4 regions of the Streptomyces sp. NPDC054813 genome follow, and region 1 is predicted to be linked to each of the others. Evidence: riboswitches for the same ligand, from Rfam matches in the RefSeq annotation. Region 1 holds a riboswitch; each other region holds the start of a gene.
The links. A riboswitch is a leader RNA that binds a small molecule or an ion and turns the genes downstream of it on or off. The one in region 1 is predicted to bind cyclic di-AMP.
Positions count from the first base shown of each region.

Region 2: another riboswitch for cyclic di-AMP. It lies ahead of ACWGJB_RS46170 (M23 family metallopeptidase); the one in region 1 lies ahead of ACWGJB_RS20560 (transglycosylase family protein).
Region 3: another riboswitch for cyclic di-AMP. It lies ahead of ACWGJB_RS47970 (C40 family peptidase); the one in region 1 lies ahead of ACWGJB_RS20560 (transglycosylase family protein).
Region 4: another riboswitch for cyclic di-AMP. It lies ahead of ACWGJB_RS06985 (transglycosylase SLT domain-containing protein); the one in region 1 lies ahead of ACWGJB_RS20560 (transglycosylase family protein).

Region 1 covers NZ_JBSHAF010000009.1:271,392-278,488, forward strand. Annotated here, with positions in the region: gene ACWGJB_RS20550 (cytochrome P450 family protein) at 1-734, shown strand, start outside; gene ACWGJB_RS20555 (transglycosylase family protein) at 1,018-2,040, shown strand; cyclic di-AMP (ydaO/yuaA leader) riboswitch at 2,234-2,405, shown strand; gene ACWGJB_RS20560 (transglycosylase family protein) at 2,409-3,110, shown strand; gene eno (phosphopyruvate hydratase) at 3,530-4,816, shown strand; gene ACWGJB_RS20570 (FtsB family cell division protein) at 4,952-5,428, shown strand; gene ACWGJB_RS20575 (DUF501 domain-containing protein) at 5,458-5,976, shown strand; gene ACWGJB_RS20580 (Ppx/GppA phosphatase family protein) at 6,080-7,021, shown strand.
Region 2 covers NZ_JBSHAF010000040.1:19,256-26,352, forward strand. Annotated here, with positions in the region: gene trmB (tRNA (guanosine(46)-N7)-methyltransferase TrmB) at 1-11, shown strand, start outside; gene ACWGJB_RS46160 (PrsW family intramembrane metalloprotease) at 22-1,347, shown strand; gene ACWGJB_RS46165 (aldo/keto reductase) at 1,440-2,402, opposite strand; gene ACWGJB_RS46170 (M23 family metallopeptidase) at 2,558-3,592, opposite strand; cyclic di-AMP (ydaO/yuaA leader) riboswitch at 3,602-3,759, opposite strand; gene ACWGJB_RS46175 (PP2C family protein-serine/threonine phosphatase) at 4,016-5,125, opposite strand; tRNA gene ACWGJB_RS46180 (tRNA-Met) at 5,343-5,416, opposite strand; gene ACWGJB_RS46185 (dihydrofolate reductase family protein) at 5,474-6,604, opposite strand; gene ACWGJB_RS46190 (MarR family winged helix-turn-helix transcriptional regulator) at 6,674-7,097, shown strand, end outside.
Region 3 covers NZ_JBSHAF010000046.1:28,246-35,342, forward strand. Annotated here, with positions in the region: gene ACWGJB_RS47960 (ATP-dependent Clp protease proteolytic subunit) at 1-542, shown strand, start outside; gene ACWGJB_RS47965 (hypothetical protein) at 550-858, shown strand; cyclic di-AMP (ydaO/yuaA leader) riboswitch at 1,231-1,403, shown strand; gene ACWGJB_RS47970 (C40 family peptidase) at 1,407-1,880, shown strand; gene ACWGJB_RS47975 (ATP-binding protein) at 1,924-2,382, opposite strand; gene ACWGJB_RS47980 (helix-turn-helix domain-containing protein) at 2,595-3,455, shown strand; gene ACWGJB_RS47985 (DUF397 domain-containing protein) at 3,465-3,692, shown strand; gene ACWGJB_RS47990 (8-amino-7-oxononanoate synthase) at 3,752-4,879, opposite strand; gene bioB (biotin synthase BioB) at 5,027-6,229, shown strand; gene ACWGJB_RS48000 (adenosylmethionine--8-amino-7-oxononanoate transaminase) at 6,222-7,097, shown strand, end outside.
Region 4 covers NZ_JBSHAF010000003.1:193,456-200,552, forward strand. Annotated here, with positions in the region: gene ACWGJB_RS06955 (M56 family metallopeptidase) at 1-219, opposite strand, end outside; gene fahA (fumarylacetoacetase) at 501-1,718, opposite strand; gene ACWGJB_RS06965 (carboxylate--amine ligase) at 1,994-3,238, shown strand; partial or broken gene ACWGJB_RS06970 (NAD(P)/FAD-dependent oxidoreductase) at 3,349-3,757, shown strand; gene ACWGJB_RS06975 (hypothetical protein) at 3,843-4,430, opposite strand; gene ACWGJB_RS06980 (HAD family hydrolase) at 4,579-5,385, shown strand; gene ACWGJB_RS06985 (transglycosylase SLT domain-containing protein) at 5,395-5,883, opposite strand; cyclic di-AMP (ydaO/yuaA leader) riboswitch at 5,887-6,084, opposite strand.

The DNA of each region.
Region 1 (7,097 bases):
TCCGGCACGGCGGAGGGCCGCGGGGCGGGGTCGCGCGGTCCGTGAAGAAGATGCGCGGATATCTGGCCGAGCTGATCCACCGGAAGCGGGAGGCGCTGTCGGCCGAGCCGGCCCCCGGCGAGGACCTCATCTCCGGGCTCATCCGCGCCTCCGACCACGGCGAGCACCTCACCGAGAACGAGGCCGCCGCCATGGCCTTCATCCTGCTGTTCGCCGGCTTCGAGACGACGGTCAACCTCATCGGGAACGGCACGTACGCCCTGCTCACCCACCCGGAACAGCGCCGCCGCCTCCAGGACTCCCTGGCCGCAGGCGAGCGCGGGCTGCTGGAGACGGGGGTGGAGGAACTCCTGCGCTACGACGGGCCGGTGGAGCTCGCCACCTGGCGGTTCGCCACCGAGCCGCTCGGCATCGGCGGGCAGCGCGTCGCCCCCGGCGACCCGGTGCTCGTCGTACTCGCCGCCGCGGACCGGGACCCGGAGCGGTTCGCCGAGCCGGACACGCTCGACCTGGCACGGCGGGACAACCAGCACCTCGGGTACGGCCACGGCATCCACTACTGCCTCGGGGCCCCGCTCGCCCGCCTGGAAGGGCAGAGCGCGCTCGCGACCCTGCTCACCCGCCTCCCGGACCTGCGACTCGCGGCGCCGGAGAGCGAGTTGCGCTGGCGCGGCGGCCTCATCATGCGCGGACTGCGCACGCTCCCCGTGAAGTTCACCCCCGACGGCCGATGAGCCCACGGGCGCCCGCCAGGCCCCGACAGACGCCCGTCAGGCCCTGCTGGCGCCCTGCCAAGCCCCCGCTGACCCTCCGCCAAGCCCCCCACTGGCGCCCACCAACCCCTCCACCTGGCCCTCCACCCGCAAAGATGACCAGCGTTCAACTCTGTGATCTTCACGTGATCTACGCGGCATTAACTTGTGACAAGTGATCGTCTGCCTATACGTTCACCCATCAGTGCGGCGCCCCGGCGGGACCCGTCGCGCCGGTCACCGCTGTCGCTCGAAAGGTTTCCGCATGCTCTCCGGGAACGGTCGTCACCGTCGCCCTCGTCAGGCTCCGGCTCTCCTCGTCGCGGCCGGCGTGACCGGCTCGGCCATCGCCATCCCGCTCCTGGGCGCGGCGAGCGCCAACGCGGCCGACGGCAGCACCTGGGACAGGGTGGCCGAGTGCGAGAGCGGCGGCTCCTGGAGCATGGACGCCGGCACCGGCTACTACGGCGGCCTGCAGATGTCCCAGGAAGACTGGGACGAGTACGGCGGCCAGGAGTACGCCACCACGCCGGACCAGGCGAGCCGTTCGCAGCAGATTTCTGTCGCCGAGAAGATCCTCGCCGACCAGGGCACCAAGCCCTGGCGGACCTGCGCCCTGATCGCCGGGCTCTCCTCGGACGACGCCTCGGTGAACGTCGACACGGGCCTCGACGGATCGGGCGACACGTCCGGCTCTGCCGACTCGTCCTCCGGATTGTCGGATTCGACCTCTTCGTCTGGTTCCTCAGATTCATCCGGTTCATCGGATTCCGGCTCGTCCGACCCCTCGTCGGATTCCTCGGGCGCCACGGACTCCGGCTCCGCCACTCCGTCCCCGAGTGCGAGTGACGACTCCGGTAAAGGCACCCCTGCCGACTCCACGAAGGCGGACAAGTCGGGATCTAAGGGCTCCGATGCCTCGAAGGCGAGCGAGAATCCCGTCGTGCCCGAAGCCGATGACTCGGACAATTCGTGGCAGACGGGCAGCTCTTGGGATCTGGTCGACACGGGGGCCGTCAGCACCGGCGGCAAGCATCGCGGCGGCTCGGCGGACGAAAGCGTGACAAACGGTCAGAGTGTGACTTCTTCCGGCCGTCACGCCTCCCGGGACGCCGGCACCTACACCGTCCGGGACGGCGACACCCTCGCCTCCATCGCCGACTCCCTTGACCTCCACGGCGGATGGCGTGCGCTCTACGCCGCGAACAAGGCGGACATCGGTGCCGACCCGAACGACATCGCCCCCGGTCAGACCCTGAAACTCGGCAGCGAAACGGACGAAAAGTAGCGGGAGTTGGCGCTTCGGGCCGCCCTACTTCGAAGTTAAATGTCCGGTTTGGTGAAAGTGTGGGATGAGTCTCAGAAGCCCTGATCATCTTTGAAATTCACCTGATCGCCTGTTTACGGTCGAGGCCGCTCGTCACCACGAGCCCCGGCCGTCGCAACGCCGAGTCCTGCCAGCGGCTGCCCGGGAACAGTCGTCGCGTCAAGCGCCGTAGGCAGGAGCGGGGGACCCAAGGTAAGTGCCGGGACCGGTAGTTGAGACTGCCGTGTCCGGCTCGGGGTGAAGCCGCGCACCGTGAGGTGTGCGGCCGGGCAACTCAACCGGCCCGAACCCGACAGCTCACCTCGCAGGCGTCGGTGAGGGGATCCTCCATGCTGTTTTCCGGCAAGGGCAAGCACCGTCGTCCGTCCAGGGCCAGCCGCGCCGCCGCGCTCGCCGGCGTCACCGGTGTCGCCATCGCCGCTCCGCTGATGGCCTCCGGCACCGCCTCTGCCGCCACCGCCTCCGAGTGGGACACCGTCGCCCAGTGCGAGTCCGGTGGCAACTGGGCCATCAACACCGGCAACGGCTACTACGGCGGTCTGCAGTTCTCCGCCTCCACCTGGGCCGCGTACGGCGGCACGCAGTACGCCGCACAGGCCAACCAGGCCACCAAGACGCAGCAGATCGAGATCGCCGAGAAGGTCCTCGCCGCGCAGGGCAAGGGCGCCTGGCCGGTCTGCGGCACGGGCCTGTCCGGCGCCGCCTACGCCGGCGGCAGCACCAGCTCCTCCTCTTCCTCCTCCTCCGGCTCCAGCTCCGCGAACAGCGGCACGAGCAGCCGTACGACCGACACCCAGGCCGCCTCCCGCTCCGCCGAGCGTCCGGCCGCCAAGAAGACCGTCACCACCCCGACCGGCAAGAAGGTCAAGAAGGGTGACGGCGAGTACAAGGTCGTCAAGGGCGACACGCTCAGCTCCATCGCCGAGAAGCACAAGGTCAAGGGCGGCTGGCAGGCGCTGTTCAAGCTGAACAAGGACATCGTCGACGACGCCGACTTCATCTACCCGGGCCAGCTGCTGCACCTGAAGTAGGCGCCCGAAGCAATACGAGGGCGCCAGCTGAACCACAGCGCCCGCACAGCCGTGGTCCCCATAGTGGAGACCGCGTGAGGGTCACCCCCGTCCCCCACGAGCCCCCGCTCCGGTGCGTTCTCCCCCGTACGCACCGGGGCGGGGTTTCTCTTTGCCGTCCTTGCGCGGGCCTCCCGCGGTCCTTGCGCGGTCCTCTCGCGAGAGGACCGCGGTCTTCTTCTTGGCCCGCTCTTCTTCCGTTCTTCATCGGGCCCCCCTTTGTTCCGTGCGTGAACAATGAGTACCGTCTGTGTGTCCAAGGGTCGGTCGGTCGTGCCGGTCGACGGCCCTGGGGCGGTTAGGCTCTAGTCGCAAGGCTGAGCAAGGGCCGACAAGGCCCGCGTGCGCCCGCACAACCAGCGTCAGATCCCAAGAAGGAGATGCTCGTGCCGTCCATCGACGTCGTCGTAGCCCGGGAAATCCTGGACTCCCGAGGCAACCCCACGGTCGAGGTCGAGGTCGGCCTCGACGACGGCAGCACGGGTCGTGCCGCCGTTCCGTCCGGCGCCTCCACCGGCGCCTTCGAGGCCATCGAGCTCCGTGACGGCGACCCCAACCGCTACCTCGGCAAGGGTGTCGAGAAGGCCGTCCTCGCCGTGATCGAGCAGATCGGCCCGGAGCTGGTCGGCTACGACGCCACCGAGCAGCGCCTGATCGACCAGGCGATGTTCGACCTGGACGCCACCGACAACAAGGGCTCGCTCGGCGCCAACGCCATCCTCGGCGTCTCCCTCGCCGTCGCCCACGCCGCCTCCGAGGCCAGCGACCTGCCGCTGTTCCGCTACCTGGGCGGCCCCAACGCGCACCTGCTGCCGGTGCCGATGATGAACATCCTCAACGGCGGCTCGCACGCGGACTCCAACGTGGACATCCAGGAGTTCATGATCGCCCCGATCGGCGCGGAGTCCTTCTCCGAGGCGCTGCGCTGGGGTGCCGAGGTCTACCACACCCTCAAGAAGGTCCTGAAGAACAAGGGCCTGTCCACCGGCCTCGGCGACGAGGGCGGCTTCGCCCCGAACCTGGAGTCCAACCGCGCCGCGCTCGACCTCATCCTCGAGGCCATCAAGCAGGCCGGCTACGTACCGGGCGAGCAGATCGCGCTCGCGCTCGACGTCGCCGCGTCCGAGTTCTACAAGGACGGCAAGTACGAGTTCGAGGGCAAGTCCCGCTCGGCCGCCGAGATGACCGAGTACTACGAGGAGCTCGTCGCCGCGTACCCGCTGGTCTCCATCGAGGACCCGCTGTTCGAGGACGACTGGGCCGGCTGGAAGGTCCTCACCGACAAGCTCGGTGACAAGGTCCAGATCGTCGGTGACGACCTCTTCGTCACCAACCCGGAGCGCCTGGCCCGCGGCATCGAGGACGGCGCCGCCAACGCCCTGCTTGTCAAGGTGAACCAGATCGGCTCACTGACCGAGACCCTGGACGCCGTCGAGCTGGCCCAGCGCAACGGCTTCAAGTGCATGATGTCCCACCGCTCCGGCGAGACCGAGGACGTCACCATCGCCGACCTCGCCGTCGCCACCAACTGCGGCCAGATCAAGACCGGCGCCCCGGCCCGCTCCGAGCGCGTCGCCAAGTACAACCAGCTGCTGCGCATCGAGGAGATCCTCGACGACGCGGCGGTGTACGCCGGCCGCAGCGCCTTCCCGCGCTTCAAGGGCTGACCCGTCGCGGGTTGCTGACCCGTCAGGGGTCGCTGACCCGTTAAGGGTCAAGGCTGCGCCAGTCGTACGTACGTCCCCGTACCGGTCCCGTACCGTGTGCGGGGACGTACGCGCGTGTGAACGGGAGGCGGGGACATGGCCGTGAAGGACCGGGACCGGTTCTCCACCGCGACCAGGCTGAAGCTGCTCGGCGAGCAGACGGCGGCCCGGGTCTACCGCTCCCAGACCAAGCGGCAGGCCCGCCGCTCCCGTCTCACCGGCCGCGCCGCGCTGCTCGCGATCGTGCTGTGCACGATGATCGTCGCGCTCGCGTATCCGATGCGGCAGTACGTCTCCCAGCGCGCCGAGATCGCCGACCAGGAACGCCAGCAGCAGCAGGCCCGGCAGCGGGTCGAGCAGCTGCGGGACGTCAAGGCCCGGTGGCAGGACGACGCGTACGCCGAGCAGCAGATCCGGCAGCGGCTGCACTACGTGATGCCGGGGGAGACGGGGTACATCGTGATCGACCCCGCTGCCGCCAGGCAGGCGCACGCCTACCTCGGGGCGGCCGACCGTCCCTGGTACGCGAACGTCTGGGACGGCGTCGACAAGTCCGACGCGTCCGACCAGTGAACCGACAGAAAGCCACACAGAACACAGTCATGCAAACGCCTCCGCCCTCCACTTCGCGCACCGAGCCGACCGACGCCGACGTCGAGGCCTTCAAGCAGCAGCTCGGGCGGCCGCCGCGCGGGCTGCGGGCGATCGCGCACCGGTGCCCGTGCGGGCAGCCGGACGTCGTGGAGACCGCGCCGCGACTGCCGGACGGCACGCCGTTCCCGACGCTGTACTACCTCACGTGCCCCAAGGCCGCGTCCGCCATCGGCACCCTGGAGGCCAACGGCGTGATGAAGGAGATGACGGCGCGGCTGGAGAGCGATCCGGAGCTGGCGGCGGCGTACCGGGCCGCGCACGAGGACTACATCCGGCGCCGGGACGAGATCGAGGAGCTGACGGGGTTCCCGAGCGCCGGCGGGATGCCGGACCGGGTGAAGTGCCTCCACGTGCTGGTGGCGCACTCGCTGGCGGCGGGGCCGGGCGTGAACCCGCTCGGCGACGAGGCGATCGCCATGCTGCCCGAGTGGTGGGCCAAGGGCGCCTGCGTGGTCACCGGCGAGTGACGCCCCCAGGAGGCTTTGCCCCCTGGACCCCCGAGACCTTCGCCCACCCACCCGTTGACTCGGTCCGTCACAAGGTCACGTACAGAGTGAGGAACACCCAGCCATGACCCGCGTCGCCGCCATCGATTGCGGTACCAACTCCATCCGGCTGCTCGTCGCCGACGCGAACCCGGAGACCGGGGAACTCGTCGACCTGGACCGGCGGATGGTGATCGTGCGGCTCGGGCAGGGGGTCGACCGGACCGGGCGGCTCGCTCCGGAGGCGCTGGAGCGGACCTTCGCCGCCTGCCGGGAGTACGCGGCCGTCATCAAGGAGTACGGGGCGCAGCGGCTGCGGTTCGTGGCCACCTCCGCCTCCCGGGACGCCGAGAACCGGGACGAGTTCGTGCGCGGGGTGCTGGACATCCTCGGCGTCGAGCCGGAGGTCATCAGCGGTGACCAGGAGGCCGAGTTCTCCTTCACGGGTGCGACGAAGGAGCTGACGGGCCGCGACGACCTCCCCAAGCCCTTCCTCGTCGTGGACATCGGCGGCGGCTCCACCGAGTTCGTCGTCGGGGACGAGGGGGTGCGGGCCGCGCGGTCCGTGGACGTCGGCTGTGTGCGGATGACCGAGCGGCACCTGGTGCACGGGGGACAGGTCAGCGACCCGCCGACCGGGACGGAGGTCGCCGCCATACGGGCCGACATCGAGCGCGCCCTCGACCTCGCCGAGCGGACCGTGCCGCTGCGCGAGGCGCACACCCTGGTCGGCCTGGCCGGGTCGGTCACCACCCTCTCCGCGATCCACCAGGACCTGCCGGAGTACGACTCCGCCGCCATCCACCACTCCCGCATCCCCTACGCCCGGGTCCGGGAGATCACCGAGCGGCTGCTGGACTCCACCCACGCCGAGCGCGCCGCGATCCCCTCCATGCACCCCGGGCGCGTCGACGTCATCGGTGCCGGCGCCCTCGTACTGCTGTCGATCATGGAGCGGGTGGGCGCGGCGGAGGTCGTGGTGAGCGAGCACGACATCCTGGACGGCATCGCCTGGTCCGTCGCCTGACCCTCCCGACCGGCCTTTCCGGCCGCCTCGCCGGCCCTCTCCGAACGCCCTGCCCGACCCTCCCGACCTCCTCGGA
Region 2 (7,097 bases), on a different contig from region 1:
CACCTCGTTAGGGTCGATGCCGTGGCCACCTCCCCGCCGCCGTACCCGCCGTATCCGTCGTACCCCCCGGACCCCACCGGTGCCGGGCTGCGGCATCCCCGCTGGTGGCAGCGGCGCTGGGTGCGGTACGGGGCGCTGAGCACCCTGCTCGCCCTGTCCGGCCTGGTCATCCTCGCGCTGGTGCGGGAGCAGACGGGCACGGAGGGCTTCCTGGTCGGGCTCGGACTCGCGGTGCTGCCCGTGCCGCTGCTGATAGCCGCGTTCCGCTGGCTCGACCGGGTCCAGCCCGGGCCCTGGCGGAACCTGCTGTTCGCGTTCGCCTGGGGGGCGTGCGCGGCCGCGCTGATAGCGATCGTCGCCAACAGCTTCGCGACGCACTGGATAGCGACGGCGACCGCGGATCCGAGCAGCGCGGACACCCTTGGGGCGACCGTGATAGCGCCGATCGTCGAGGAGTCCGCCAAGGGCGCGGCCGTGCTCATGGTCTTCCTGTTCCGCAGACGGGACTTCACCGGGATCGTCGACGGTGTGGTGATAGCGGGGATCACCGCCACCGGGTTCGCCTTCACCGAGAACATCCTCTACCTCGGTACGGCCTTCGGGACCGACCGGCTGACCGGCGGCACCGGCATCGCCTCCGTCACCGCCGCGACGTTCTTCGTGCGCATCGTCATGTCCCCCTTCGCCCACCCCCTGTTCACCGTCTTCACCGGCATCGGGTTCGGTATCGCCGCGTTCTCCGGGGAACGGCAGCGGGTGCGGCGGGTGCTCGTGCCGGTCGCCGGGCTGCTGCTCGCGATGAGCATGCACGCGTTCTGGAACGGCTCGTCGACGTTCGGGCAGTACGGGTTCTTCGCCGTGTACGGCATGTTCATGGTGCCGGCGTTCGGGTCGCTGACGTGGCTGGCGATCTGGACCCGGCAGCGGGAGCTGCGGACCGTCCGGGAGGAGCTGCCGGCGTATGTGTACGCCGGGTGGCTGGGGACGGCCGAGCCGTTCGTGCTCGGCTCGATGCGGGCGCGGCAGATGGCCCGGGAGTACGCCGCGTACCACTTCGGAAAGCCGGCCGGGCGGGCGGTCGCCGAGTACGAGGCGTACGCGACGACGCTCGCCCTGCTACGCCGCCGAGGGCGGCGGGGACGGGCGGGCGCCGACTTCGTGGTGCGGGAGCGGGAGCTGCTGACGGAGCTGTGGACCCGGCGCGAGTTGGTCCGCCCCGCCCTGGGCTACGCGGCCCGCACGGCCGCACCGAACGGCTGGCCCGGATACCCGCCGCCGGCCTATGGGGCACCGGGGTGGTATGCGGCGGCGGTGCCGTATCCGTCCTACAACCCGTACCGGAGCTAGTGCTCCAGGGTTGCGGAGGGCTGGGCACCGCCGGAAGAGGCCGCACGGGCCGACCGCGGTTGCCGCGGAAAGCAGCGGAGAGAAAGCGGGAGTCAGGCGGAAGCCGCCGTCAGCTGTGCCAGCTCCTGCTCCGTCAGCTCCAGGTCCGCCACCCCCAGCAGCGCCGGGAGCTGTTCCACCGAGCGGGCCGAGGCGATGGGGGCCGTGATGGTGGGCTGGGCTGCCAGCCAGGCCAGGGCGACCGTGGGGACCGGGGCGGAGTGGGCCTCGGCGATCTCGTCCAGGGCGGTCAGCACCTTCTGGCCCCGCTCGGTCTCGAGGTACTGGGCGGCGCGGCCCGCGCGGGCGCTGTCAACCATCGTGCCGGGGCGGTACTTGCCGGTGAGGAAGCCGGCGGCGAGGGCGAAGTAGGGGACCGCCGCGAGGCCGGTGCGGGAGGCCAGCTCCTGGAGGGGGCCCTCGTAGGTGTCGCGGGAGACCAGGTTGTAGTGGGGCTGGAGGGCGACGTACCGGGCGAGACCCTCGCGGTCGGAGAAGTCCAGGGACTCCTGGAGCCGCTCGGGGGTGATGTTGGAGGCGGCGATGTGCCGGACCTTGCCCGCCCGCACCAGTTCGTCCAGCGCGCCGACGATCTCCTCGACCGGGATCTCGGGCTTGTCGAAGTGCGTGTAGTACAGGTCGATGTAGTCGGTGCCCAGGCGGCGCAGGGACGCGTCGGCGGCGGCCTTGATGTTGGCGCCCGACAGCCCCAGGTACTCGGGGTGCTGGCTGACCTTCGTCGCGATCACGACGTCGGCGCGGTTGCCGCGCGCCTTGACCCACTTGCCGATGACCGTCTCGGACTCGCCGCCCTTGTGGCCCTCGATCCAGGCGGTGTACGCGTCGGCGGTGTCCACGAAGTTGCCGCCCGCTGCCGTGTACGCGTCGAGGACGGCGAAGGAGGCGGCCTCGTCGGCGGTCCAGCCGAAGACGTTGCCGCCGAGGCAGAGTGGGAACACCTCCAGGTCGGAGGCGCCGAGCTTGCGGAGGGAACGGGAAGCGGAAGAAGAGGTCATGCCTCAGTTCAACACCGGCCGCCTGCGGACCCATGCCGCCGCAACGCGAAGTTCTCGTAAAAGCGGAAGGCCCTGGCCGGCCCCGGGTACACCAAACCGGCAGCCCTGACGTCGGGGGGGTTGTCGTCAGGGCCGCCGGGGATCAGTGGGGTCCGTCAGGGGTTGAGGCCCTTGCCACGCAGCCAGGTCATCGGGTCGATGGCGGTGGCCTGGCCGTTCGGGTGGACCTCCAGGTGGAGGTGCGGGCCGGTGACGTTGCCGGTGGCGCCCACCCGGCCGATGACGTCACCGGTGGCGACCTTCTGGCCGACCTTGACGCCGATCGAGGACTGGTGGCAGAACCACAGCTCGGTGCCGTCGTCCAGGGTGATGATCGTGCGGTAGCCGTACGAGCCGGCCCAGCCGGCCTCCGTGACGGTGCCGCTGTGCACGGCCTTGATCAGCGTGCCGGTGGGGGCGGCGAAGTCGAGGCCGGTGTGGTAGCCGGAGGCCCACATGGAGCCGGCCTGCCCGAAGGTGCCGGTGATCGTGTAGGAGACGACCGGCAGCGTGTACTGCTTGGCCAGCGCGGCGAGCCGCTTCTGCTCGGCCTGCGCCTTCTCGGCGGCCTGCGCCTGCTCCTTGGCGTCGGCGGCCTTGGCTGCCGCCGTCTTCTCCGCCTTGGCCTCCGCGTCGGAGACCGCCTTGTCGGCGGCGGCCACGGCCTTGGCGGTGGCCTTGACGTCGAGCTGGGTCTGCTGCTGCTCGGCCTGGGCGATGATCCGGCTGCGCAGCGCCTCACCGGCGTCGGAGGAGGAGTCCGCGTCGGTGGCGGCCGTCGTGGTGACGCTGCTGAGGGCGGTCTGGGTGGCGTGGTGGCCGCTGCCCTGGCCGAGCAGGGAGTCGACGGAGGACGGCAGGTCGGGCAGCGAGATGGAGACCGGCGGCTTGCCGGTGTTGGCGCTGGCCATGCCGCCCGCGCCGACGGCGGCGATGACGCCGACGCCGAGGACCGTGGAGCTGCGGGCGAGCCCGCCGCCGCGCTGCTTGGCGACCCGGTGCCGGCCACGTACCGGGGCGAGGGACTCCTCGGTGGGGTTCCACTCCTCCCAGGGGCCCTCGTCGGTGCGGTAGCCGCCGTAGCCGTAGGTCTCGGGTTGACGCTGGCTGGGCACGAACGGGGCTGTCGGGGCAGGCCGGTTGGACGCCACGCGGGCGCACTCCTTTCCTTCCGCTGCCTACCGGGTTAGCTGACGGGTTCGGAGCGGGAAGGTCTCCTACGCGCGTATACCGGCCGATTTCTTCCGGCGGCAGCCGTGCGATTCACCCCAAGGTGGTGGTTCCCCGGTTCCCTTGCGGGATTCGGCGCGTGCGCACGGAGCCGTCGCGGGTGACGGCTGGGACGACCGCGCTGCGTTATCGAACGTTAATAGACCCGGCTATCAGATTCCAAGCAGTTCGCCTTGATCATTAAGCTTTCAAAGCGTGGACTTACCTGCCACGAACGGCCAAAAACGGTCGAGTTGACCATGCATTCTGTTCGGCTCAGGAGTCACACGCGTCTCAGACGTTATGCGGAGGGCGGTCGTCCGCGCACCTAGGGTCACAATCCCCAGTACAGCCGGTGCCCGCGCTCAGGGCCGCCGTACCGCGAGCAGCGCCATGTCGTCCGTCATGCCGCCGCCGGTGTGCCGGCGCACCTCGGCCGCGAGCCAGGCCAGCAGCGGGCCGGGGGCGGTGCCGACCCGGCCGGCCAGCCGCCGCTCGGGGTCGTAGAACCGGCCGTGCGCGTCCCGCGCCTCGGAGAGGCCGTCGGTGTGCAGCAGCAGCGTGGCCCCGCTCGGGAACGCGTGCTCGGCGGCCCGGTCCGGCCAGGCCCCCAACTCGCCCATCCCCAGCGGCAGCGCGGCCTCGGGCACCCGTACCGGGCTCACCCTGCCGTCGCCGTACAGCAGCAGGGGCGGCGGATGGCCGCGGTTGACGACCCGGACCGTGCCGTCGCCGTGCCGGAGTTCGGCGAGCACGGCGGTGGTGAACCCCTCGAACGCGTCGACGCCACCGCGCCGGACACCCTCGCGGGCCAGCGCCCGCTCCAGCCGCGCCGCCACCGCCTCCAGCGTGGCCTCCTGCTCGGCCGCCTCCCGGAACGCGCCGATCAGCACGGCTACGGCGGCGACCGCGTCCATGCCCTTGCCACGGACGTCGCCGACGACCAGCCGCACACCGTACGGGGTGTCCTGGACGGCGTACAGGTCGCCCCCGATGAAGGCGCCCTCCTGGGCCGCCTCGTAGCGGGCGGCGATCTCGAAGCCGCCGATCCGCTCGGCGGGCTCGGGCAGCACCGCCCGCTGGGCGGCCTCCGCGATCTCGCGGGCGGAGGCGAGGCGCTGGTCGCCGAGGCGGACCACCCGGTTGATGCCGGCGGCGAGGGCGGCGACGGTGACCACGGTGAGGACTTCGGTGGCCATGTCGACGTTGGGGCTGAAGGTGTAGCGGGCGTGCACGGCATAGGCGGCGAGGAAGGACGCGAGGCCGGTCAGGACGGTGGCGCGGAGGGAGAAGAGGGGCGCGGCGATCAGCGGGGCGGCCGTGAAGAAGGGGACCGGCGTGAAGGCCCGCGGGGTGAGGACGTCGTAGCAGACGCCGGCCGCGATCAGCAGGACGGGCAGGAAGCGGGCCAGGGTGCGGACGACTGCGGACCCGTCCTCCTGCACCTGTCCAGAGCCCACGGCACGACTCCCTATATGTCCCCGGTGTCCAATATATGTCCGTCCAGATTTGCGGCTGCGAGCGAGCAGGGGCGAGTGGTGTGGACCGGGCGGATGAGTACGGACGGGTGTGATGAGGAACACGCAGAGGGACACACGGAGGGACAAGCGGAGGGACACACGGAGAAGCACGTGCCGGTATACGACTCAGGGCCGGAATCCTCGTTCTTGGATTCCGGCCCTGAGCCTTCAGTAGCGGGGACAGGATTTGAACCTGCGACCTCTGGGTTATGAGCCCAGCGAGCTACCGAGCTGCTCCACCCCGCGTCGGTGAAACCAGCATACGCCATCGGAGGAGCGCGAGTCACACGGGTTGAGGAGAGGTCAGCTCAGCAGGTGCGCGTTCGGGGTCTTCGCCAGCTCCTCGTACGCGCCCAGCACCAGCACCGACACCCCAGCCTCCCGCAGCATCCCCGTCCCGTCGGCCGCCTCGACGAAGGTGTCCGGCTCGCGCCACGCCGTCACCACCCGCCGCACCCCGGCCCGGAGGATCAGCTCGGCGCAGGGGTGCGGCCGGGAGGCGCGGTGGGTGCAGGGTTCGAGGCTGGTGTAGACCGTGGCCGTGGCCAGCCGGGGGTCGGCCGGGGAGATCTTGGCCAGGGCCGCCTCCTCTGCGTGGACGACCGGGTCGCCGGCCTCCCGGGAGTGGCCGCGGGCCAGTTCCGTGCCGTCGGCCGCGACCACCACCGCGCCGACGCTGAAGGCGGTCCGGGAGGGCGGGCAGTCGGCCGCCAGCTCGCAGGCGAGCCGCAGCCAGTGCCGGTCCGCGGCGGACGCCGACCCGCCCGTGCCGGGGGCGGTGGGCTCGTACCGCATCAGGACCACGTCCCCGATACGGCGGCTCTCCAGGAGCCGCAGCCGCCCCTCCTGGTACCCGCCCGGGCCGAACAGCCGCGGTGCCTTCGGGTCGCCGACGAAGAGGGGGGCCAGGACCAGCTGGAGTTCGTCGGCCAGGCCCTGCTGGAGGAGCTGGGTGTGGACGGTGCCGCCGCCCTCGACCATCAGGCGCCCGACCGACCGCACCTCGTGCAGGTCCCTCAGCAGCGCGGGCCAGTCGAGGTCGGCGCCGAGGGAGACGACGTCCGCGGCGATACCGAGGCCGCGGATCCGCGTCGCGCCCGTGTCCGTCGTGTAGACGACCTTCTCGCCGCCGGTGTGCCAGAAACGCGCGTCCGGGTCGAGGTCGCCGGTCGCGGTGACCGTGACCTTGAGGGGGTACTCGGGCTTGCCCGCGGCGGTCCGGGCCGCACGCCGCCCGGGATCGTTGACCAGCAGCCGCGGGTTGTCCGCGCGGACGGTGCCGGCGCCGATCAGGATCGCGTCGACGGAGGCCCGCACCTCGTCGACCCGGTCGAAGTCGGCCGGGGACGAGAGCAGCAGGCGGTCGGGGCCGGTGTCGTCGAGATAGCCGTCGAGGGAGACGGCGGCGGACAGCAGGACGTAGGGGTACGGCATCGGACGTGCTCACTCCCGAGGGCGACGGGCAGGCTTGGTTAAACTTTGAAACAAACCTACACTGGCTGTATGACGACTCGCTGGCTGACGCCGAAGGAGCAGAGCGCCTGGCGCGCCTACGTCTCGGCGACACACCTCCTGGACGATGCGATGGACCGGCAGCTCCAGCAGGACGCCGGCATGCCGCATCTGTACTACGGCATCCTCGTCAGTCTCTCCGAGGCGCCGGAGCACAAGCTGCGCATGACCGACCTCGCCGAGAAGTCGAAGATCACCCGGAGCCGGCTGACATACGCGGTGACCCGGCTGGAGAAGGACGGGCTGATCCGGCGCGAGGACTGCAAGTGGGACAAGCGGAGCAGCTTCGCCGCCCTGACCGACGAGGGCATGGCGGTGCTGGAGCGCGCGGCGCCGGGGCATGTGGAGACGGTACGGGCGGCGGTGTTCGACCATCTCTCCCCGGAGCAGGTGGACCAGCTGGAGGAGATCAGCT
Region 3 (7,097 bases), on a different contig from region 1:
AGGAGCGGATCGTCTTCCTCGGCGCGCCCGTCGACGAGACCTCGGCCAACGACGTGATGGCGCAGTTCATGTACCTGGAGCACGCGGCGCCGGAGCGGGACATCTCGCTGTACATCAACTCTCCGGGCGGCTCGTTCAACGCGATGGCCGCGATCTACGACACCGTCCAGTACGTCACCTGTGACGTGGAGACGATCTGCCTGGGGCAGGCCGGGGCGTCGGCCGCGGTGCTGCTCGCGGCGGGCACCCCGGGCAAGCGCTCCATGCTGCCGGGTGCGCGCGTGGTGCTCCAGCAGCCCTCGCTGCCGGAACCGGTACAGGGCCAGCCGAGTGATCTGGTCATCCGGGCGGCGGAGTTGGACCGGACCCGCGCGCTGCTCGAAGAGATGCTCGTCCGGCACACCGGGCGCACACCGGCCCAGGTACACCAGGACCTGGAGCGGGATCTGGTGCTGGACGCGCAGGCGGCGCTGGCGTACGGACTGGTGGACCGGATCGTGCCCAGCCGCCGGACCTCGCTCGGTCTGCCGGACGCGGGGTGAGCGGCCGATGCTGCCACCGGAGCTGCCGCCGCTGCCCGCGCTGACCCGCGCCGAGGGCGAGTTGATCGACCGTTATCTGGACGTGGTCGACCTGCTGGGCCGAATCAACCCGGCGCAGAACGAGGACACCTATCGTGGGCTGCGCGCCGCGCAGGCGCTGGTGCGCGCGGCGGCGGAGCTGCGCGACGCGCTAGCCCTGATGCATCGACGGGGCGAGACGGAGCTTCACGAGGACACGTTGGCACGGGCGTTGCGGGTACTCGACGGCGAGCGCCGGACCGCGCGCGTCGCACTCCCGCCCGACTGCGTACGGTGACGCCCGGCGAAGTCCGCAGCGACGCGTCCACCGGTCGGCCGGACCGGAGTTGAAACGACCCAAAGGGGTTACCGCCGTTCGGCGGAGGATGGCGTGGTTTTACCTGACCGCCGGGCCCGCTCAAGGTGCGTGCTCACAGGTGCCCGCGGAAGGCTTCGTTGCAGGTCCGGGGCTACGTCGGGCAGTTGACGAATAATCGAACACAGTGCTGTCCACCCGAACGGGTGGGTGGTGAGTAACCCCACAAATCCACGGTTGCGTTGGGATTTTCGGACACGGTTGCGTGAAGATCCCTGTCTGACGACAAGCCCCCGCCACAGCGGCGGGGCGATCCGGGCGGACGCCGAGTCCTGCCGCCGCCCGGATGCCCGGTCGACGGAAGTGCATCGGCAGGAGTGGAGGACCCAAGCACGACGGGTCGCCGGAACGGTCGCAGCATGACCGGGCCGTGCAGCCCTTGGGGTGAAGCCGTGGCAACGCGGCCGGGCAACTTCGCCAGCCCGAATCCGACAGGTCATCCTTCACAGGCGGCTGACGAAGGGTTGCGCATGACTGCGCTCAATCGTGTCCCGTCGCTGATGGCGCGGGCCGGCACGGCCTCGGCGCTCACCATCGCCGCCGTGGGCGGTTCCATCGTGATCCCGGGTGTCGCCTCCGACGCCTCGGCCGCCACGATAGGGACGAAAGCACTTCGGATCGCGGCCTCGAAGAAGGGCTCGCCCTACAGCTGGGGTGCCACCGGACCGAACCGGTTCGACTGCTCCGGGCTCACGCTGTACTCGTTCAAGAAGGCGGGCAAGAAGCTCCCGCGTACGGCGGCCCAGCAGTACAACAAGACCCGTCACATCTCGGCCGGCAACCGCAAGGCCGGGGACCTGGTCTTCTTCCACTCGGGTTCCAGCGTGTACCACGTCGGCATCTACGCCGGGAAGGGAAGGATCTGGCACGCCCCGAGGACCGGGGACGTGGTGAAGCTCCAGAAGATCTGGACGCGAAGCGTCTGGTACGGCCGGGTCAGCTGACCCGCTCAGCAGCACCCAGCGGCCGGCCGGCGGGAACTCGGGGCTACGGTTCCTGCTGGCCGGCGGCGGTGACCGTGCCGGCCGGGACTGCCCAGGGCAGTTCGATGAAGACGGTCTTGCCGCCCTCCCGGGTGGGGCGCACCCGGAGCTTGCCGCCGCACTCCGCGGTGAGCCAGCGGATGATGACCATGCCGCGCCCGTTGTCCTGCTGCACCGCGGCTGGGAGTCTCTTGGGGAACCGCGGATGGCTGTCCGTGACGCCGATGCGCAGCTGTTCGTCACGGACCAGGACGAGGGCCACCGTGAAGGTGGGTGACTGCCCGAAGGTGTGCTGCACCGCGTTGGTGGCGAGTTCGGAGACGATGAGACGGATGGTGTCCGCGGTCTCCGTCTCCGGTGGCAGCCCCCATTCCGCGAGGGTGCTCAGCACGTAGGAGCGGGCCGCGTAGACCGAGGCGGGATCGCTCGGCAGAGTGACGGATGCTTCCAGGTGGTCTGCCATGGCGACGTCGTCCCTTTCCCACGGGACCGGAGTCCGACACGGTGCGGATGGTTCGAGTACGGTCCCGGACTGGTGCTTCTTCGTCAGACTGCCATTACCAGGACGGTCAGGGGAGCGATCCACCAAGATATGCATATATCTGTCGCTCGATGCGGTGAACTCTGCGACCCCAGAGCGTATTTGGGCGGGTCGGAAGGAGTAAGGAGTAGCCCATGCAGAACGGTCCCGCGGTACGCCGCCGGAAACTGGGCGCCGAACTGCGCACACTGCGCACCGGCGCCGGCCTCACGAGCGGTGAAGCCGCCCGTCTGGTGGGCTGGCACCAGTCGAAAGTGAGCCGGATCGAGACCGGCGCCAGCGGTGTGAAACCGGCCGATGTGCGGTTACTTCTCGACGCCTACGGTGTGGTCGAGGGGCAACTGCGCGAGTTGCTGCTGGTGTTGGCGGGGTCGGAGGACACCGCCGGGCGGCACCACTGGTGGCACGCCTATCGTGGGGTGCTGCCGCCCACCTACCGGGATTTCATCAGCCTGGAGTCGCAGGCCAGTGCGATGCGCACGCTGGAGACCTCGGTCGTACCGGGGCTGCTGCAGACCCCCGAGTACGCGCGTGCGGTGACCCGGGCGGCCGCCGACGGGCTCGACGACGAGGCGCTGGACGCTCTTGTACAGGTACGTATGGCCAGGCAGGACGTACTGCGCAACCGTCCGCCGCTGGAGCTGAGCGCGGTGCTGGACGAGGCGGTGCTGCGCCGGGAGGTCGGCGGCCCGGGCGTGATGGCCAGACAGCTGGAGCGGCTGGTGGAGTCGGCCCGGCTGCCCCAGGTACGGCTCCAGGTGCTGCCGTTCTCGGCCGGAGCGCATATCGGCATCACCGGGCCTTTCGTAATCTTCTCATTTCCGAGCACTTCTGATCTGGACGTGGTTGTTCTCGACCAGTTGACGAGTAGCCTCTACCTCGAACGGAAAGAAGACCTCCAGGCCTACACGGAGGCCTTCAACACCCTTCAGATCCACGCCCTTTCGCCCGAGGACTCGTTGGATTACATCGCCGGGATAGGTGACGGCGCGTAAGGAGGCACCATGACTGCACTGCCTCGGAACGTACCTTCAAGTGCTGATCTGCACGGACTGAGGTGGCTGCGCAGCAGCTACAGCACCGGAGCGAACAACTGTGTGGAGACGGCGCGGCCGCGCTCCGGTCGGCTGACCGGACTGCTCGCCGTGCGCGACTCCAAGGATCCGGCCGGACCCGCGCTGCTCTTCTCCCCCGGGAGCTGGGCGGGTTTCGTGTCGGCGCTCACCGGCTGATCAGCCCGTAACCGACTCCGTATCCGCATTCGGTCAAGACCCGGCCCTGTCACGCCGACTCATGGTCGTGTCTCACCGATCACCTGTACAGCGCGTTCGATCTCGGCCCCGGAGAGGTCCGCACGGGCGGTGAGCCTGAGCCGTGAGACGCCGTCCGGCACGGACGGCGGACGGAAACAGCCCACGGCCAGGCCTGCCGTACGGCAGTCGGCCGCCCACCGCACGGCCCCCTCCGGGGACGGGGCCCGCACGGAGACCACCGCGGCGTCCGGACGCACCGCTTCCAGACCTGCGGCGGTCAGCCGTGCGTGCAGCTCCGCTGCGACCTCACGGGCCCGCTCCGCGCGTTCGGGCTCGCGGCGCAGCAGCCGTAGCGCCGCCAGGGCCGCCCCCGCCGCGGCCGGGGCCAGGCCGGTGTCGAAGATGAAGGTCCGGGCCGCGTTCACCAGATGGTCGATCACCCGGGCCGGGCCGAGCACGGCCCCGCCCTGGCTGCCCAGCGACTTGGACAGGGTCACCGTGACCACCACGTCGTCGGCGCCGGAGAGCCCGGCCGCGTAGGGCGCGCCCCGCCCGCCGTCCCCGAGCACCCCGAGCCCGTGGGCGTCGTCCACGAGCAGCCCGGCGCCGCGCTCCCGGCAGGCCCCGGCCAGGGCGGCCAGCGGTGCCGCGTCGCCGTCCACCGAGAACACCGTGTCGGAGACGACGACCGCGGGCCCCTCATGGGTGCCGAGCGCCTTGCGTACGGCGTCCGGGTCGGCGTGTCCGACGACCTGGGTGGTGCCCCGGGCCAGCCGGCAGCCGTCGATCAGCGAGGCGTGGTTGAGGGCGTCGGAGACGATCAGGGAGCCGTGCGGGCCGAGAGTGGTGACGGCGGCGAGGTTGGCGGCGTAGCCGGAGGAGAAGACCAGGGCCGCCTCGAACCCGCAGAATTCGGCCAGCTCGAGCTCCAGCTCGGTGTGGAGTTCGGTGGTGCCGGTGACCAGCCGGGAGCCGGTGGAGCCGCCGCCCCAGGTCCGGGCCGCCCCGGCCGCGCCCTCGGCCACCTCCGGGTGGTGGGCGAGGCCCAGGTAGTCGTTGCTCGCCAGGTCCAGCAGCGGGGAGTCGGCAGTGCGGGGGCGCAGGGTCCGTACCAGTCCGGCGCGGCGGCGGAGTTCCGCCTGTTCGTCGATCCAGCCGAACGCCATGGCTCCTCCGGTGAATTTGTAGGCAGTGGACAGACCCTAGCGGGACCACCAGCCACCCACTGTGTGGCAATACCCACACGTCGAACTGACAGGGTTGTGCAAACTCTCCTTGGCCCGGAGCAGCCTCGTAGTACAGGATCGGCTCTCATGGACCTGCTGAACACGCTGGTGGACAAGGGGCTTCGGCGCGAGCTGCCGACCCGCGAGGAAGCGCTCGCCGTGCTGGCGACCTCCGACGACGACGTGCTCGATGTGGTGGCCGCGGCCGGCAAGGTGCGCCGGCACTGGTTCGGCCGACGCGTGAAACTCAACTACCTGGTCAACCTCAAGTCGGGCCTGTGTCCTGAGGACTGCTCCTACTGCTCGCAGCGCCTCGGCTCCTCGACCGGGATCCTCAAGTACAGCTGGCTGAAACCCGACGAGGCCTCGAAGGCGGCCGCCGCCGGTCTGGCCGGGGGCGCCAAGCGGGTCTGCCTGGTGGCGAGCGGACGCGGCCCGACCGACCGGGACGTCGACCGGGTGGCCGGCACCATCAAGGCGATCAAGGAGCAGAACGAGGGCGTCGAGGTGTGCGCCTGCCTCGGTCTGCTCTCCGACGGCCAGGCCGAGCGGCTGCGCGAGGCGGGCGCGGACGCCTACAACCACAACCTCAACACGTCCGAGGGGACGTACGGGGACATCACGACCACCCACACGTACGCCGATCGGGTGGACACCGTCAACAAGGCGCACGCGGCCGGCCTGTCCGCCTGCTCCGGTCTGATCGCCGGTATGGGCGAGACCGACGAGGACCTGGTCGACGTGGTCTTCTCGCTGCGCGAGCTGGACCCGGACTCGGTGCCGGTCAACTTCCTGATCCCGGTCGAGGGCACCCCGCTGGCCAAGGAGTGGAACCTCACCCCGCAGCGCTGTCTGCGGATCCTGGCCATGGTGCGGTTCGTCTGCCCGGACGTCGAGGTCCGTATCGCGGGCGGCCGCGAGGTCCATCTGCGCACCATGCAGCCGCTCGCGCTGCACCTGGCCAACTCGATCTTCCTCGGCGACTACCTCACCACCGAGGGCCAGGCCGGCCAGGCCGACCTGCAGATGATCGCGGACGCCGGGTTCGTGGTCGAGGGCGCCGACGAGGTGACCCTGCCGCAGCACCGGGCGGAGGTCGCCGGGGGCTGCGGGTCGCATGCCGAGGCCGGGTGCGGGTCGCATGCCGAGGCCGGGTGCGGATCGGGCTGCGGCGGGCACGACGGCGCGGACCTCTGCGGTACGGCCGCTGCCCAGGCCAACGAGCCACGCACCGACCTGGTCGCCGTCCGCCGCCGGGGCGCCGGAACGGATCTCGCGCCCAATGCCTGACCTGAGCGTCCCCGAGCTGCTGGAGCTGGACCGGCGGCACGTCTGGCATCCGTACGGACCGATGCCGGGCCGGGCCGAACCGCTCGTCGTGGAGTCGGCGAGCGGGGTCCGGCTGCGGCTCGCGGACGACTCGGGCGAACTGATCGACGGGATGTCGTCCTGGTGGTCGGCGATCCACGGCTACAACCACCCGGTGCTCAACGAGGCCGCGCGCGACCAGCTCGGCCGCATGAGCCATGTGATGTTCGGCGGGCTCACCCACGAGCCCGCGGTACGCCTGGCGAAGCTCCTTGTCGACATGTCGCCCGCCGGTCTCGAGCATGTCTTCCTCGCCGACTCCGGCTCGGTCTCGGTCGAGGTCGCGGTCAAGATGTGCCTGCAGTACTGGCGTTCCCTCGGCCGCCCCGCGAAACAGCGCCTGCTGACCTGGCGGGGCGGCTATCACGGCGACACCTGGCAGCCGATGTCGGTGTGCGACCCCGAGGGCGGGATGCACGAGCTGTGGTCCGGGGTGCTGCCCCGCCAGGTCTTCGCGGACGCGCCGCCGGCCGAGTACGAGGAGTCGTACGCCGACCGGCTGCGGTCGCTGATCGAGCGGCACGCGCACGAACTGGCCGCGGTGATCGTGGAGCCGGTGGTGCAGGGCGCGGGCGGGATGCGGTTCCACTCCCCCGGCTATCTGCGGGTGCTGCGCGAGGCCTGCGACGCGCACGACGTGCTGCTGGTGTTCGACGAGATCGCGACCGGCTTCGGCCGTACGGGTGCGCTGTTCGCCGCGGACCACGCGGCCGTCACCCCCGATGTGATGTGCGTGGGCAAGGCGCTGACCGGCGGCTATCTCACGATGGCGGCGACCCTGTGCACGCCC
Region 4 (7,097 bases), on a different contig from region 1:
CGGCGCGAACACCCGGTCGCGCACAGTGTGGAAGACGGCCGCCGCGCCCAGGACGAGCGCGGTCAGGCAGCACATCAGCACGGTGGCGACCAGGCACTGCCACACCCACAGCGCGACCACCGGCTCCCGCTCGGGCCACAGGGCCTGTACCAGCGCGCGGGGCGTGGGCACCGCGGCCGTCAGGGCGACGACGCTCAGCAGGAGCAGGCAGACGGTCATGCCAAGGCTCCGTTTCCCGATCGGAGGGGTGTGCGGGTGGCGGGTGGTGCGGGGTGATGCGCCGTTGCGCGACAGAGTGCGTACGCCGGCGCATCACGTGACACGTGCGCCGTCGCCTCGCATGGTGCGCGTGCGGGCGCATCGCATGGTGCGTGTCCCGTCAGTATGACGGGACGGGGTGCCCCGAGTCAGGTACCGACGAGGATCCGGGTGCCCTCCTCACCAAACCCCGGCGGACTGTGCGCCCTTACGGCCACAAGCGCCCCCGACCCGACCGCCCCTCACCCCGCCACGATCCGCCCGCTGACCTCCCCGAGTCCCACCCGGCTCCCGCCCGGCCCCGGCGCCCACGCGGACAGCGTCACCACGTCTCCGTCCTCCAGGTACGTCCGCTTGCCGTCCGGGAGTTCGAGCGGGTCCCGCCCGTTCCAGGTGAGCTCCAGCAGCGACCCGCGCTCCCCCGGTTCCGTACCGCTCACCGTGCCGGAGCCGTACAGGTCGCCGGTGCGCAGTGAGGCGCCGTTGACGGTCAGGTGGGCGAGTTGCTGGGCCGCGGTCCAGTACATGGTGGAGAACGGCGGCTCGGACACCACGTGACCGTTGATCGCGATCGACAGCCGCAGGTCGTACCCCGCGGGCTCCTCGGCGGAGTCGTCGAGGTAGGGCAGCAGCGGGTGCGTCCGCCGGGGCGGGGCGACCCGTGCGTCCTCCAGGGCGTCCAGCGGGGTGATCCACGCCGAGACCGAGGTGGCGAAGGACTTGCCGAGGAACGGGCCGAGCGGGACGTACTCCCAGGCCTGGATGTCGCGCGCCGACCAGTCGTTCAGGAGGGTGAGCCCGAACACGTGCTCCCGGTAGTCGCCCAGCGCCACCGGCCGCCCCTGCTGCGACGGTGCGCCGACGACGAAGCCGACCTCGGCTTCGATGTCCAGCCGGACCGACGGGCCGAACACCGGCGCCTCCGAGGGGTCCGATGACGCCTTGCGCTGGCCCGACGGCCGTACGACGTCCGTTCCCGACACCACGACCGTGCCCGCGCGGCCGTGGTAACCGATCGGCAGGTGCTTCCAGTTGGGGGTGAGCGGTTCGGCGGCGTCGGGGCGGAAGATGCGGCCGGCGTTCCGGGCGTGGTTCTCCGAGGCGTAGAAGTCGACGTAGTCGGCGACCTCGAAGGGCAGGTGCAGGGCCACCGCGGACAGCGGGTGGAAGAGGGGTTCGAGCACCTCGCGATGTGCGGGCACGGTCACCCAGGCGGTCAGGGCGCGCCTTACGTCCGACCAGGTGGTGCGGCCCGCGGCCAGCAACGGGTTGAGGGTCGGGCGGGCCAGCAGCGAGGCGTAGGGGGAGCCGAGCGCGAGAGCCGCGGCACCGGCGTCGAGGACGTGGTCGCCGAGGCGGACGCCAACCCTCCGTTCCGTGCTCTCGGGGGTCGAGAACACGCCATACGGAAGATTGTGCGGGCCGAAGGGGTCACCCTCGGGGACCTCGAAGGGGGGCAAGGGGGGCATGGGGTGGCTGCCTCGCTCTCATCCGTGCCGCGCCGGGCCGACTATGTGGTGACGTCGCTCTGGCGTTGCGCGGCATTCCATGTGGTCGCGCCACACGTTACGGGTGAGTTGGCTGTCGTGGCAGTGTCTAAAGAGTTCGCAATGTCCGAATAAGCCTTGTCGGAGGGGGCAATTCCGGCTTAGCGTCCTTTGGGGGACACGGACGGGGTGGGTCCGGTCCGTAGGGGGGACACGTGGGGGGACCCGTGGCCGGGAATGCCGTCAGCATGCCGTTCGATGCGGATCGCGACGTGCCGGGCCTGATTGTCAAGTTCGGCGACTATCCGCTGCATCACGGTGGGGTCGGCGCGATTCGCAGTCTGGGCCGCTTGGGCGTTCCCATGTACGCGATCACGGAGGACGCCTACACGCCGGCGGCCTCCTCCCGGTATCTCAAACGGGCGTTCGTGTGGCCGACGACAGGCGCCGAAGAACCGGATCATCTCGTCGAGGGACTGCTGCGCATCGGCCGCCGCATCGGCCGTCCGACCGTGCTGATCCCCACCGACGAGGAGGCCGCCGTCCTGATCGCCGAGCACCAGGACGCGCTCGGCGACCGTTTTCTCTTCCCGCGCGTGGAGGCCGCGCTGCCGCGCCGGCTCGCCAGCAAGCAGGGGCTGCACGAACTGTGCGTGGAACACGGCATCCCCAGTCCGGCGGCCGCCTTCCCGGAGTCGTACGACGACATCGTCGACTTCGCCGAGAAGGCCCGCTTCCCGATCGTCGCCAAGAACCGCGAGGCCTTCGTCCGGCGCAGTCAACCCGCCGTCAACGGCACGACGAAGATCGCCACTCGCGAGGGACTGCTCACTCTCGCGCGTGACTGGGGCACCCATCCGGGTGTCATCCTCCAGGAGTACCTCCCGAGGGAGGACGCCGAGGACTGGATCGTGCACGCCTACTTCGACGCCGACTCGAACCCGCGTGCCCTGTTCACCGGCGTCAAGGTGCGCTCGTGGCCGCCGCACGCGGGTATGACGGCGAACGCGTACGTCGTCGACAACCCGGAACTCGCCGATCTCGCCGCGCGTTTCATCAAACAGATCGGCTTCAGCGGCATCATCGACCTCGACCTGCGCTTCGACCGCCGCGACGGGCAGTACAAGCTGCTCGACTTCAACCCGCGCATGGGCGCCCAGTTCCGGCTCTTCGAGAGCGAGTCGGGGGTGGACGTGGTCCGCGCCATGCACCTGGATCTGACCGGGCGCCGCGTTCCGGAGGGGGAACAGCGGGCCGGCCACCGGTACGTCGTGGAGAACATCGACCTGCCCGCCCTCCTCGCCTACCGCCGCAGCGGCTACACGACGCCGCACGCGCCGGAGCGGCCGAGCGGGACCGAGCTGGCCTGGCTCGCGGGTGACGACCCGCTGCCGTTCGTCACGATGCTCGCCCGCTTCGTGCGTCCGGGCGCGAAGCACCTCTATCAGCTGTGGCGCACCAACCGCCGCGGCTCCGGCACCTCCACGAAGTAGGCGCCACGTTCCCGGGGAGGGACTTCGTGATCCAACCGGTAGCAGTCATCGGCGCCGGGCCCTTCGGCCTGTCCACCGCCGCCCACCTGCGGGCACGCGGCATCCCCGTCCGGGTCTTCGGCGACCCCATGGTCAGCTGGCGCGACCGCTTCGAGGGCAAGGTCCAGGTCCACGAGGTCGCCGGAGTGACCGGCGCCGACACCTCCGACGGTGCCCCCGTCCTCACCGTCCGCACCCACGACGGCCGTACCGACCGGCTCACCGCCGACCACGTCGTCGCCGCCACCGGCTACCACGTGGACACTGCGGCGATGGACTTCCTCGGCCCCGAGCTGCGTACCCGCGTCGCGGTCGGCCGCGGCGCCCCGAAACTCGGCGCCGGATACGTCTCCTCCGTCCCCGGCCTCTTTCACCGGCCTGCCCGCGGCGGCCTCGTACGGCCCGGTGATGCGGTTCGTGTGCGGTACGGAGTTCGCCTCGCCGCGTCTGGCCAAGCACCTGGCGGCCGCCCTCGCCTGACAACCGCCCCGGGGCCGGCCCACCACATGCCCCCGGAGCCGGGGCGTCACCCGTCCCGGGGCCGGGCTGCCACCCGGCCCCGGGGCTACGCCTGCTCGGCCGCCCGCTGCCAGGCCAGGAACTCCTCGATCAGCTCGGGAGGGTTGGCCGCCTCCGTGGCCTCGACCTCCCAGCCCGGGCAGTACATGTCGAAGACCACCACCGGCAGCGCCCGGCCGAGGGCCTTCTCGATACGGCCGCCGGAATGCAGATCCCGCGCCAGCCGTATGCACGCGTCGGCGAAGTGCAGCCCCAACAGGTCGTGCTTCGCGTCCAGTTCGGCGTCGTCGCCGTCCCCGTCGAACCAGAGTCCGAGCCGCCGGACCTCCTCGGTGTACAGCGCGCCGCCGACCGGGTCCTCGGGACAGTTGCCGAGCATCTCGAAGCCGTCGAGGAGCCAGCACGCGTAGTTCCAGCGCGCCTCGCCGGGGTCCGTAGGGTTCCGTTCGGCCTCGTACTGGCTCTCGGTGTTGTAGCCGATCGCCACGTACGGTCTGCGGTCGTCGTCCTCGACCCGCCAGATGCGGAACGACAGCGCGTAGATCTCCGGCCGCGGCTCCCGCGGGAACCGCTCCAGCACCCCGGTCGCCGCCTCCAGCAGGTGCGCCCGGAAGTCCCCCGGTACGTCCGTCACCACGCCCGCCCCCGTCCGATCGGTGCCGTCGACCCACCGCCAACGTAACGCGCCCTACTGACAACGCCCCATCACCGGGACGGCGGGCGCCACTTGAGGCCGGAACGCACAGTGAGTCTCAGCGGCGTGCTGTCCGTATTCTCTGATCATGGTCGCACCCACCCCGTACGCACTGATCGCCACCGACCTGGACGGCACGCTGCTGCGCGCCGACGACACCCTCTCGGAACGGTCGCTCGCCGCGCTCGCGCGGGCCGGCCGGGCCGGCGCCCGGCATCTCGTGGTGACCGGCCGCCCCGCGCCGAGAGTGCGCCCCCTCCTGGACGACCTCGGCTGCACGGGACTCGCGGTCTGTGGCCAGGGCGCCCAGGTGTACGACGCCGGCGCGGAGCGGCTGCTGTGGTCGGTCACCCTGGACCGGGAGCTGGCGGAGACCGCCCTCGGCAAGATCGAGGCCGAGGTCGGGCAGGTGTACGCGGCGGTCGACCAGGACGGCGTGGACGGGCTCACGCTCATCGAGCCGGGCTATCTGATGCCCCACCCCACGCTGCCCGCGCTGCGCGTCGACCGGCGCGACGACCTGTGGTGCGCGCCCATCAGCAAGGTGCTGCTGCGCCACCACACCCTGTCCGACGACGAGCTGGCGGCGACCGCGCGCGCGGTGGTGGGGTCGCTGGCGACGGTCACCATGTCGGGGCCGGGGACCGTCGAGCTCCAGCCGTGCGGGGTGACCAAGGCGACCGGGCTGGCGCTGGCCGCCGGCCATCTGGGGCTGAGCCCCGAACAGGCCGTCGCCTTCGGGGACATGCCCAACGACATCCCGATGTTCGACTGGGCGTCCTACGGGGTGGCCATGGCCAACGCACATCCCGAACTCAAGGCGGTGGCCGACGAGATCACCTTGTCGAACGAGGACGACGGCCTCGCAGTCGTCCTCGAAAGACTCTTCGACTGACGGCGCCGGTCAGTACGCGCCGTGCACGTTGTCCATCGAGCCGTACCGTGCGGCGGCGTAGTTGCAGGCGGCGGTGATGTTCGCGACCGGGTCGTAGATGTCGAACGACGTGCCGTCCACGTGGTAGGTCTTGAACGTCGGGTCGATCACCTGGAGCAGACCCTTGGACGGGATGCCGGCGGCCGCGTTGGAGTCCCAGAGGTTGATGGCCTGCGGGTTGCCGGACGACTCACGCATCACGTTGCGGTAGATGCCGTTGTAGCTGCCGGGGATGTTCTTCTCGGCCATGATCGCGAGCGACTCGCGGATCCAGCCGTCGAGGTTGTTCGGATACCCGGCGAGCGTCGTGGAGGCCGTCGAGGTGGTGGAAGTGGCGGCGGAGGCGGCGGTCGCCCCGATGAGCGGCAGGGCGAGAACGGCGGCGCCGGTACCCACGATGGCGAGCGTGCGGACAATGCGGTTACGGCGGGGACGGCGGTGCTGAACGGCAGCAGACATGTCGTAGTTCCTCTCCGTCGCCTGCGGGGTGAGCTGTCGGGTTCGGGCCCGGGGAGTGCCCGGTCGCGCCGCCCTGAGGCGAGGCGACTTCACCCCTAGCCGTTCCGGTACGACGTCGGTCGGTGACGTCGGTCGCCCGGTCCGGCGACTTACCTGGTTCCCCCGCTCCTGCCGTGCGAATGGACTCGTCGATGGGTCACGACGGGCGGTGGCAGGATTCGGCGTCCGCCCGGCGAGCCGGAACGTATGCGAGAGCAGATGTCCGGAACAAGTACCTGATGCACACAACACACCGATTGACCTTGATCTGAGTCGTATGGGGTGCTTGATCCTTTGCGATTGCCAAGCCTCAACTCGCCCACAGGGAAAGGGCAGAAAGGGTCGCCTTACCGCCTCTGTGGCACTCAGGGCCACGTGACCTACTTCACGAAACGGCAATTACGGCGAATCGGACAAGAGGGATTCGCGGAATCCGTTTTTCCGGGCATCGGTGGAAAAGCTCCTCGCTGCCATTCGTGTGGATTGCCCTGATTGAGGCGAGCGGAAGTGGCACGCGTCACAGGTAATTCAGGAGATTGTCCGAATTGCCTTATTGGGTGGAATTCCGGCTGGGCGTGGGTGCACGGACGAGCCCGACCGGGTGAGGGTCGGCGGCGGGGCCGTCCACCCGGTCCGTCTGGTTCATCCGGTCGGGCAAGTCTCCGGTCTCGCCCTCCCGAGAACTCCGTACGGTCCGGGTACGCGCGCGGGTGCGTGTGGTCAGGAGTACGCGCGCGTGCCGCTGATCGGGTGTCGCGGGGAGGCCGACACTCGGCGGCTCTGTCCCGCCCGGGCGTCTCGAAGGCGGCCGGTCGGCCCAATACCCCGGATCGTGCCGGGAGTTCGAACGCGACGGCTGTGCATGATGCCGGTCACGCCGGGGGCCGGGGCTGCGGGCTCGCCGACCCGGCTGTGGCAGGGCGCCCGTCCGCGCGCGCATGTCCTCCGTGAGGGCGGAACCTCCGCCGTACCGCGTGTCGTTGTCATGGCGGCCGTCCGTGGCTCGCGGGCCGCGGCGACCGCTTGAGCGGCTGGGGGACGAGAGTCGCCGTCCGGAGGGAGACGCAGCTGTCCCGGGGGGGGCGACCGCGGGAGACGCCGACTGCACCCACGCCCCCGTCGCGCTAGGGCCGCGCCGTCGGCCGACCGGCGGTCGCGGGTGCGCCCGGACCGTC